DNA from 3 places in the Mesorhizobium sp. M0018 genome. Region 2 is predicted to be linked to each of the others. Evidence: predicted binding sites of a transcription regulator. Region 2 holds the regulator's gene; each other region holds the start of a gene.

Region 1 (3,272 bases), on a different contig from region 2:
GCTGGTCAATAGCCGATGCCGCCGGGCGAAGCAGCGGCTTCCTTCGCCGGAACGTCGGTGATCATGGCTTCCGCCGTGATCAGAAGCGCCGCAATGGAGCCCGCGTCCTGCAGCGCCGTCCGTACCACCTTCGCCGGGTCGACGATGCCGGCCTTGATCATGTCGACATAGACCTCGTTCTGGGCATCGAAGCCCTGATTGTGATCCTTGCCCTCGGCGAGCTTGCCGACGACGATCGAACCTTCGACGCCGGAATTCTCGGCGATCTGCCGGATTGGCGCTTCAAGGGCCCTGAGCACGATCGAGATGCCTGCCGTCACATCGGCATTGGCTCCGGTCAGCCCCTTCAGCACAGCCTTGGCGCGCAGCAACGCGACGCCGCCGCCGGGAACGATGCCTTCTTCGACGGCCGCGCGCGTGGCGTTCAGCGCATCGTCGATGCGGTCCTTCTTTTCCTTGACCTCGGATTCGGTCGCGCCGCCGACGCGGATGACGGCAACGCCGCCCGCCAGCTTGGCGAGACGTTCCTGCAGCTTCTCCTTGTCATAGTCGGACGTGGTTTCCTCGATCTGCCCCTTGATCTGCTGGACGCGCGCCTGGATGGTGGTCTTCTCGCCGGCGCCGTCGATGATCGTGGTGGTGTCCTTCTCGATCAGCACGCGCTTGGCGCGGCCGAGCATGTCTATGGTGATGTTCTCCAGCTTGATGCCGAGATCCTCGGAAATCATCTGTCCGGCGGTGAGCACGGCGATGTCTTCCAGCATCGCCTTGCGGCGGTCACCGAAGCCAGGCGCCTTGACGGCCGCTACCTTGAGTCCGCCGCGCAGCTTGTTGACGACCAGCGTTGCCAGCGCTTCGCCCTCGACGTCCTCGGAGATGATCAGCAGCGGCCTGCCGCTTTGCACCACGGCTTCGAGGATTGGCAGCAGTGCCTGCAGATTGCCGAGCTTCTTTTCGTGGATGAGGACGTAAGGGTCTTCCAGCTCGGCACGCATCTTCTCGGCATTGGTGACGAAATAGGGCGAGAGATAGCCGCGGTCGAACTGCATGCCTTCGACGACGTCGAGCTCCGTTTCGGCGGTCTTGGCCTCCTCGACGGTGATGACGCCGTCATTGCCGACCTTGTCCATCGCCTTGGCGATCATGGCGCCTACGCTGGTGTCGCCATTGGCGGCAATGGTGCCGACCTGCGCGATTTCACCTGAGGACTTGACCTTCTTGGCGCGCGCCTGAATTTCCTTGACGACGGCGCTGACGGCAAGATCGATGCCGCGCTTGAGGTCCATCGGGTTCATGCCGGCGGCAACGAATTTGGCGCCCTCGCGCAGGATGGAAGCGGCAAGCACCGTGGCGGTGGTGGTGCCGTCGCCGGCAAGGTCGTTGGTCTTCGAGGCCACTTCGCGCACCATCTGCGCGCCCATGTTTTCGAACTTGTCGGAAAGCTCGATTTCCTTTGCCACGGCCACCCCGTCCTTGGTGACGCGCGGCGCGCCGTAGGCCTTGTCGATGATGACGTTGCGGCCTTTGGGGCCGAGCGTCACCTTGACGGCGTTGTTGAGGATTTCGACGCCGCGCAGCATGCGGTCACGCGCGTCGGTGGAGAATTTGATTTCCTTGGCAGACATGATCTTTTCCAGTTCGGTTGTCGTGGCAAGGCGCTTGCAGCGCCTGAATCAAAGCTCGGAGCGTCCTTTGCGCGCGCGGGAGCGCGCGCGGCCTTCCAATCAGGCGGCCTTCTTGGCAGCCACGGTCTTGTCGATGATGCCCGTCTCGCTTTTTTCGATGATGCCCATTATGTCGGCCTCCTTCATGATCAGAAGGTCCTCGCCGTCTATCTTGACCTCGGTGCCGGACCATTTGCCGAACAGAATGAGGTCGCCGGCCTTGACTTCGAGCGGGATCAGCGCGCCGCTTTCGTCCCGCGCGCCCGGCCCGACAGCGATCACTTCGCCTTCCTGCGGTTTTTCTTTGGCATTGTCGGGGATGATGATGCCGCCCTTGGATTTGGTGTCGCTTTCGGCGCGCCGAATGACGACGCGATCGTGGAGTGGCCGGAATTTCATGGGGACTCTTTCTGGGGCCAGCTTAGGCGGCCGCCCCTCTCTATAGGCGCCCTGGCACTCGATTGATAGGAGCGCCAAAAAATATTCATAGGGCACATGAAATATTGAACGTATTATCTTGCCTGGTTATCCCCTGGTGTTCGGGCCTTGCCGAATATTAATGAAATTGAATTTCTATCTTTGAACACCTATTTTATGGTGAATTCACATTCACGACTTTCGCTGCAAGGGAGATTTTACCGATGGCCGAAGGCAATCAGAACATCATGGAAAAAGCTCAGGCCCGCTTCATGGAAAATCAAAAGAAGACGGCGGAGCGGAACAAAGCAACTGCCGAATATCTCTCGGAAGCCAAGGCGAGGAGCATCAAAACGGCAAGGCTGAGGGAATTGCGACTGGCCAAGGAAGAGGCGGACCGCGCGGCGGAAGCTCTGAATCCGGTCGCACCAAAGAAGAAGCGGGCGTCACGGGCAGTCAAGAAGGCCGTATCTGCATCGACGGAGGCGAAATCATGAGCCTGACATTTCCCAATCCCAGCCGCAGCTACGACGAGGCAAGCAAACGCATCCGCTTCGTCGGCCATGACGGGATGTTCCAGATTTCCTTCTCTGTCGCAACCGATGCCATCTCCAAGATGCAGCCGGGAACGGCGGCCTCAGAAGCTACCTACCTGGCAGCCTTCGACACGGCTTCCAACTCGATCCACGATGTCGCCAGGAATGCCTATGCCCGCACCCGCAGGAGCATATATGTGCTGACTGCGGCCGATTTTCGCTAGTCCGTCGCGATCCGTCCACAAGACGCTTTGTCAGGGCTTCCGGTCCGCCTTCGCTCGCCGCTTGACGTCGCGACCGTTCAGCCGGTCGACCATCGCGTCCGCATCGCGCGTGTTCAAACTGGCCGTGAGTTGCTGCTTGAGCTCGGCCGGCTGGCCGGTGAAGACGTCGAAGACGGTCCAGCTGTGAGGATGTTCCATACGGAGCGCGTAGCGCTTTGCCATCTTGGGTCCTTTCGTTTCCGCCCAATCAATGAATGTCGCTCGATCAGGCCTGGGCGATGAAGAATACTGCCGCCACGACAAGCACCGTCCACAAAACGACGGACAGCTTCAGGGCCAGGCTACCGTACGCCGAGAGCACCTCCCGAGTGTGGTTGACCAGACTCTTGACGGTCATCGACATGGTCGACGCCGCAATCGCGACCGGCGGC
Region 2 (3,272 bases):
GGCCGTCCTCGGAGCCCCAGGCCGCCCCAAGCGGCTTTGATTTGGCCCAGGCGTCGAGGCCGCTATCTGGCTCCTTGCCTATATCCTCGGCGACGTTCGAGGCGGAGCCAACCGACAAATAAAGCGTTTTGCCGTCCTGCGAGAAGGCGATGTCGCGGGTCGTGTGACCACCCGACGGGATTTGGGCGACAATGGTTTCTGGTTTGCCGGATGTCTTCAAGTCGCCATCGCGATAGGGGAACCGGACGATGCTGTCGCTGTTCGCGACATAGACCCATTGCGGTTTGTCTCCTGGCGGATAGAAGGCGATGCCGTAGGGATAATTGAGCCCCTTGGCGAAGATCGCTTTCTCGATGGGCCTGGCGCTGCCCTCGGCGAGACGATAGACGCGTATTTGGTCGGCATGGCTGTTGGCAACAAACAGGTCGCCATTCGGAGCGACGCGCACGACACGTGGATTGACGATGCCGGATGCGATCATTTCAGCCGAAAAGCCCGACGGCAATTCTGGCTTGGCGCTTTCGGGCCGTTCCGCCACGCCGGCGCCGTTCGAAGCGGATTGGGCGGGGTCGGCTGCCGGCATGTCTCGCGGCCCAATCAGGCGTCGGACGCCAGGCCTGTCGGCGTGCCAATCGCCAAACGCGGCTTCGCCTTTGAGCACATTCTGATCCGCCTGCTGGGCGGCTGCCGGTGTCGCAACAAGGAGGGCAGCGCCCAAGGCCGCAAAGCCGCCAGATCGGATCATCAACGTCCTCCGGGATTCGCCTCGAACAGGGGCAAACGGCATCAGGTATTGATCGTTCCAAGCGGCCGTCCAGCACACGAGGATTTGAAGCCGAACCCGTTCAGTTGCCAGAGGCGTAAAAGTCGTCGTCGAGGCGCTTTTCCAGCGCGACCAGATCGGCCGGCAGCGGTAAACCCATCGCCCGCATCTCTTGCAGCTTCTCGCGCAACTGCTCTTGTACCTCGTGCTGATCCTCTGGCTGGTTGATCATTTCTTCGAGCAGCAGACTGATCTGGGCCTTGAACGATTCCAGCGCCATTCTTTTCTCCTCCTTGCGGCAGGCCCGCGGCGGCTCCTAGCTCAGCATGCGCGAAATCAGCTGCGCCGTATAGTCGACCATCGGTACTATGCGCGCATAATTCAGCCGCGTCGGCCCGATGACGCCGAGCGCACCGACGACACGCGCGTCCTTGTCGCGATAGGGTGCCACCACCAGCGAGGAGCCAGACAGCGAAAACAGCTTGTTTTCCGAACCGATGAATATGCGCACGCCTGGGCCTGCCTCGGCGAGGTCGAGAAGCTGGATCAGCCCATCCTGCGTCTCCAGATCCTCAAACAGATGCCGCAGCAATTCTATGTCGGCCTGGGCAGTGACGTTTTCCAGGAGATTGGCGCGACCGCGCACGATAAGCCGCCCAGGCACGCCGCTTTCAGCGCCTGCCCAGACCGCCAGGCCCTTCTCGACCAGATCCTGCGACAGCGTGTCGAGGGCCGCCCTGGTCTCTTCCTTGATGCGGGCGATCTCGACCCGCGCCTCGGCCAGGGTGCGACCGCGGATATGGGCGTTGAGGAAGTTAGAGGCTTCGTGCAATTGCGAGATGGTGATGCCGGCGGGCAGATCGATGACGCGATTTTCGACGTCGCCGTTCTGCGAGACCAGCACGGCCAGCGCCTTGGTCGGCTCGAGCTGGATGAATTCGATGTGCTTAAGCGCCGCCTCATTCTTGGCGGCGAGCACGAGGCCGGCGCCGCGCGACATGCCGGACAGCATCTGGCTGGCCTCGGTCAGCATATGCTCCAGCGTCGCGCCCGAGCCGGAGGCGCGCACCTGGGCCTCGATGGTGCGGCGCTCCTCGTCGGAGAGGTCACCAAGTTCCATGAAAGCATCGACGAAGAAGCGCAGGCCTGCCTGGGTCGGCAGCCGGCCAGCCGAAATGTGCGGCGCATAGATCAGGCCGAGATGCTCAAGGTCGCTCATCACGTTGCGGATGGTGGCCGGCGACAGCGACGACGGCAGGATGCGCGACAGGCTGCGCGAACCGACCGGCTCGCCATCCCTCAAATAGGAATCGACGATGCGCCGGAAGATGTCGCGCGAACGCATGTCGAGCGATTGAAGCGCGGGCGATTGCAGCGCGTGCGACGGGAGCACGTGCGACTGCAAACCGGGATCGACTGCCTTTGTCATTTCGAGCCAAAACCTCCGCCCCGAAGATATAGACTTCCGCGGTGTCGGCGCAACCGGTCCATTTTCCTTTGCGCGTCACGCCCCGTGCGGCTACAAGCCGGCCAAGATTCCCCGGCCAAGATTCCGAAGAAAGAAAGAAGCCTGAATGCGCCCTTCCAAACGCCAATTCGACGAAATGCGCCCCATCTCCTTCGAGCGCGGCGTCTCCAAGCATGCGGAAGGCTCGTGCCTGGTGAAGTTCGGCGACACGCATGTGCTGTGTACGGCCAGCCTGGAGGAAAAGGTGCCGGGCTGGATGCGCAACTCCGGCAAGGGCTGGGTGACGGCGGAATACGGCATGCTGCCGCGTTCGACCGGCGAGCGCATGCGCCGCGAGGCTTCGTCCGGCAAACAAGGCGGCCGCACGCTGGAAATCCAGCGGCTGATCGGCCGCTCCCTGCGCGCCGTGGTCAATCTGCAGGCGCTCGGCGAGCAGCAGATCACCGTCGACTGCGACGTGATCCAGGCCGACGGCGGCACGCGCACCGCTTCGATCACCGGCGGCTGGGTGGCGCTCTACGACTGCCTGCGCTGGATGGAAGCCCGCCAGATGGCGAGCCTGAGCAAGGTGCTGAAGGATCACGTTGCGGCAATCTCCTGCGGAATCCATGATGGCCAGCCGGTCATCGACCTCGACTACATCGAGGATTCCTCGGCCGGCACCGACGCCAATTTCGTCATGACCGGCAAGGGCGGCATCGTCGAGATCCAAGGCACGGCCGAGGGCGAGCCGTTCTCGGAAGAGCAGTTCGCGGCGCTGATGGGGCTCGCCAAGAAAGGCATTCAGCGCCTGGTCAGCTTGCAGCAAATGGCGGTGGCTTAGCTGCGGTCCAATATTGATGAGATTGGCGATCCTGTGACTCCTTCCGCAATCCTGGAATCAGCACTCTACGTGACCGACCTTGCTGCCGCGGAACGGTTCTATTCGGGCGTGCTCGGGCTCGATCTGCTCGGTAAGGTCGATGGCAGGCATCTCTTCTTCCGCTGCGGCGACGGCGTGCTGCTTATCTTCAATGCCGAGGCCACCAAAGTGCCGCCGCG
Region 3 (3,272 bases), on a different contig from region 2:
AGCTACATCCTCCATCGAGCAACATAGATACGAGGGGCGCCAAAGAGCTGGCGCTCCCTGGTTCCGCCGGCCCCATTTCGGCGACCGGTGCCTTCGATCTGGTTATTGTCCGCCGCAAGTCAAGACCCGGTGGCTCTCGCGTTGCCGGTTTTTCGGGCCGGTTTTCGGTCGGTTCGGCGAGGCTGCCAATCTCGCCACAAGTGGGGAGATGTCCGGCACGAGATTGCCTGTCTGGTTTCAATTGCCAACGCTGACTTCCCCGGCCGGTTATTGTCTGCAGCAGGTCAAGACCCAGATTTCTTGTGTTGCCGGGCCCGTTCCCGGCACTCGCAGATGGAGCTGACCATGACACGCGACGAGATCATTTCTGTGCTGGGCCCGGTCGACGAAGCCGTGATCGCCGACATTGCGGCGACGGACGGGACGGTCCAGGAATTGCGCGAGGCCCTGGCCTGGATCGCCGCCGACGAGGCGCTGGTGAACGAGGGCCGACCGCTGCCGACGGCAAGGGTAGCGACGCTGATCGAACTGCTGCAAGGGCCGGACGAGGAGGAATAACCGGCTGCTGCCGCGATGCTCTTGAATCGCGCAAAGGGACGAACCATGTCCTTCAGCGGCGCCGGCCGGCCGCCGGTGCCGCCAGCATAACGTTGCTTGCTCAAACAAGAAGACGATCAGAAAACAAGGAGGAAGTGATGGACGACGTCCGCTTCGCCGAGCCGATCACGTTGAAATTCCAATCCAGCGAGCGCAAGGTCGCCAGCAGTTGGGAAGCCATCGAATGCATGCGCCAGCAGTGGCCGGACCGTGCACGCGGCCGGAGCTGGCGCGCCGCCTATCGGACCTGCCGCGACGCGCTCGACGGCTGGCGCACCGCGCGTGATGCGCGCAAGGCCTTCGTCAGGGCGGCGCGCAAGGCTGGATTGCTCGCAGCGGCCCGCAAGCCTGTCGACCACGCCGGCTAGTCCGGACGCCCTCCGATATTGTGAGATCCAAAACAAAGTGGGGGAGAGTCAGCTACCCCTCTCCCCCGCTTCGGAGGCACTTTGTTTGCTGTCTGGCGGCAGATCGGCTTGCTCCTCAGTGGACGGTGATAATGCCATTTACGGCCCGCCATTCGGACGGTTGGATCAGACGGTGATGAGCCACGCGCACCGAATGCAGCGGGCCTTCGATCTCGCGCTCCCAGAAATCGAGGAAATGCTTCAGCGTCGGGAAATCAGGGGCGATATCGTATTCCTGCCAGATATAGAGCTGAAGCAGGCTTCGATGATCGGGCAGGCGGTAGTGGATCTCCGCCGTGGTGAGGCCAAACCCTTGCATCTGGAGCTGAAAGTCCCTGCTGGTCATGCAATCCTTCCTTTCCCAATGAACCTCGGTCTGCAAAACGCCTCGCCTTCCACATAGGTTCCAGCCGCCGGCAAGCGGCTCAGGAGACGGACAGATTTGGAAATCCGGCCGGGTCATCGCGCCGGAAACGGCGAATGTGCGAACAATTACAGCGTATTGGCACTCTCAGGTGTCGAGTGCTAAAATTTTTGCATGATCCTCTTGAAAGCTGAAAAAAGCGCGACTAGTTCGTATGCGCGCGATGCCTGAAGAAGAGATCGCGCACCCCGTGCCGGGCCGATATTGCCGGTCCGGTCAGGAGGATGTTCGAAAATCTGTTTGTCCCGAGAGGAGAACGACATGGCGTTCCGTCCATTGCATGACCGCATCCTGGTCCGCCGCATCGAGGTCGACGAAAAGACCGCGGGCGGCATCATCATCCCCGACACCGCCAAGGAGAAGCCGCAGGAGGGCGAGGTCATTGCCGCCGGTCCGGGCGCGCGCGACGACAGCGGCCAATTGCAGCCGCTCGACGTCAAGGTCGGCGACCGCATTTTGTTCGGCAAATGGTCCGGCACCGAGATCAAGCTCAATGGCGAGGATCTGCTCATCATGAAAGAGAGCGACGTGCTGGGCGTGATCGAAGCCACGGGCGAAATGAAGAAGGCTGCCTGAGCGGGGCCTGAACAAGCATTCCAGTCAACGAAAAGCTGCCTATCGAGGAGTGTTCCAATGGCTGCCAAAGATGTGAAATTTCATACCGAAGCCCGCGAGAAGATGTTACGCGGTGTCGATATGCTTGCCAATGCGGTGAAGGTGACGCTCGGTCCCAAGGGCCGCAACGTTGTCTTCGACAAATCGTTCGGCGCGCCGCGCATCACCAAGGACGGCGTGACGGTGGCAAAAGAGATCGAGCTCGAGGACAAGTTCGAGAACATGGGCGCTCAGATGGTCCGCGAAGTTGCTTCGAAGACCAGCGACACCGCAGGCGATGGCACCACGACCGCGACGATTCTTGCTCAGGCCATTGTCAGGGAAGGGGCCAAGGCGGTCGCTGCCGGCATGAACCCGATGGATTTGAAGCGCGGCATCGACAAGGCGGTCGACGCCGTGGTCGCCGACCTGAAATCCAATGCCCGCAAGGTGACCAGGAACGACGAAATCGCTCAGGTCGGCGCCATCTCTGCCAATGGCGATGCCGAGATCGGCCGCTTCCTCGCAGAGGCGATGGAAAAGGTTGGCAATGAGGGTGTCATCACTGTCGAGGAAGCGAAGACCGCTGAGACCGAGTTGGAAGTGGTCGAAGGCATGCAGTTCGACCGTGGGTACCTCTCGCCCTATTTCATCACCAATCAGGATAAGATGCGCGTCGAACTCGAAGAACCCTATGTGCTGATCCACGAGAAGAAGCTGTCCAACCTGCAGGCCATGCTTCCTGTGCTCGAAGCCGCCGTGCAATCCGGCAAGCCGCTGTTGATCATCGCCGAGGACGTCGAGGGCGAGGCGCTGGCGACGCTGGTCGTCAACAAGCTGCGCGGCGGCCTGAAGGTCGCGGCCGTCAAGGCACCGGGCTTCGGCGATCGCCGCAAGGCCATGCTGGAGGATATTGCCATCCTGACCGGCGGCACGGCGATCTCGGAGGACCTCGGCATCAAGCTCGAGAACGTCACACTGGAGATGCTCGGCCGCGCCAAGAAGGTGCTGATCGAGAAGGAGAACACCACCATCGTCGACGGCGCCGGCCGCAAGGATGAAATCCATGCGCGCATCAGCCAGATCAAGGCGCAGATCGAGGAAACCACCTCCGACTACGACCGCGAAAAGCTGCAGGAGCGGTTGGCCAAGCTCGCCGGCGGCGTCGCCGTCATCCGTGTCGGCGGCTCGACCGAGATCGAGGTCAAGGAGCGCAAGGATCGCGTCGACGACGCCATGCACGCCACACG

Evidence for each region. The regulator HrcA, encoded in region 2, represses chaperone genes, less so after heat shock. The targets are predictions, from matches to a motif close to GTTAGCACTCNCNNNNNGNGAGTGCTAAC.
Region 1: NKJ81_RS13810 (co-chaperone GroES) is a predicted target of HrcA. The motif match lies at 2,114-2,142, and genes of this name have one in related genera.
Region 3: NKJ81_RS17385 (co-chaperone GroES) is a predicted target of HrcA. The motif match lies at 1,506-1,534, and genes of this name have one in related genera.

What each region holds. Positions count from the first base shown of each region.
Region 1 covers NZ_JAMYVL010000008.1:174,299-177,570, forward strand. The annotation lists gene groL (chaperonin GroEL) at 6-1,625, opposite strand; gene NKJ81_RS13810 (co-chaperone GroES) at 1,725-2,063, opposite strand; gene NKJ81_RS13815 (hypothetical protein) at 2,306-2,578, shown strand; gene NKJ81_RS13820 (DUF1488 family protein) at 2,575-2,841, shown strand; gene NKJ81_RS13825 (hypothetical protein) at 2,872-3,063, opposite strand; gene NKJ81_RS13830 (hypothetical protein) at 3,107-3,272, opposite strand, start outside.
Region 2 covers NZ_JAMYVL010000003.1:30,712-33,983, reverse strand. The annotation lists gene NKJ81_RS04690 (PQQ-dependent sugar dehydrogenase) at 1-745, opposite strand, end outside; gene NKJ81_RS04685 (hypothetical protein) at 846-1,043, opposite strand; gene hrcA (heat-inducible transcriptional repressor HrcA) at 1,080-2,192, opposite strand; gene rph (ribonuclease PH) at 2,338-3,054, shown strand; gene NKJ81_RS04670 (VOC family protein) at 3,088-3,272, shown strand, end outside.
Region 3 covers NZ_JAMYVL010000011.1:98,014-101,285, reverse strand. The annotation lists gene NKJ81_RS17400 (hypothetical protein) at 346-558, shown strand; gene NKJ81_RS17395 (DUF982 domain-containing protein) at 696-965, shown strand; gene NKJ81_RS17390 (usg protein) at 1,081-1,350, opposite strand; gene NKJ81_RS17385 (co-chaperone GroES) at 1,690-2,004, shown strand; gene groL (chaperonin GroEL) at 2,062-3,272, shown strand, end outside.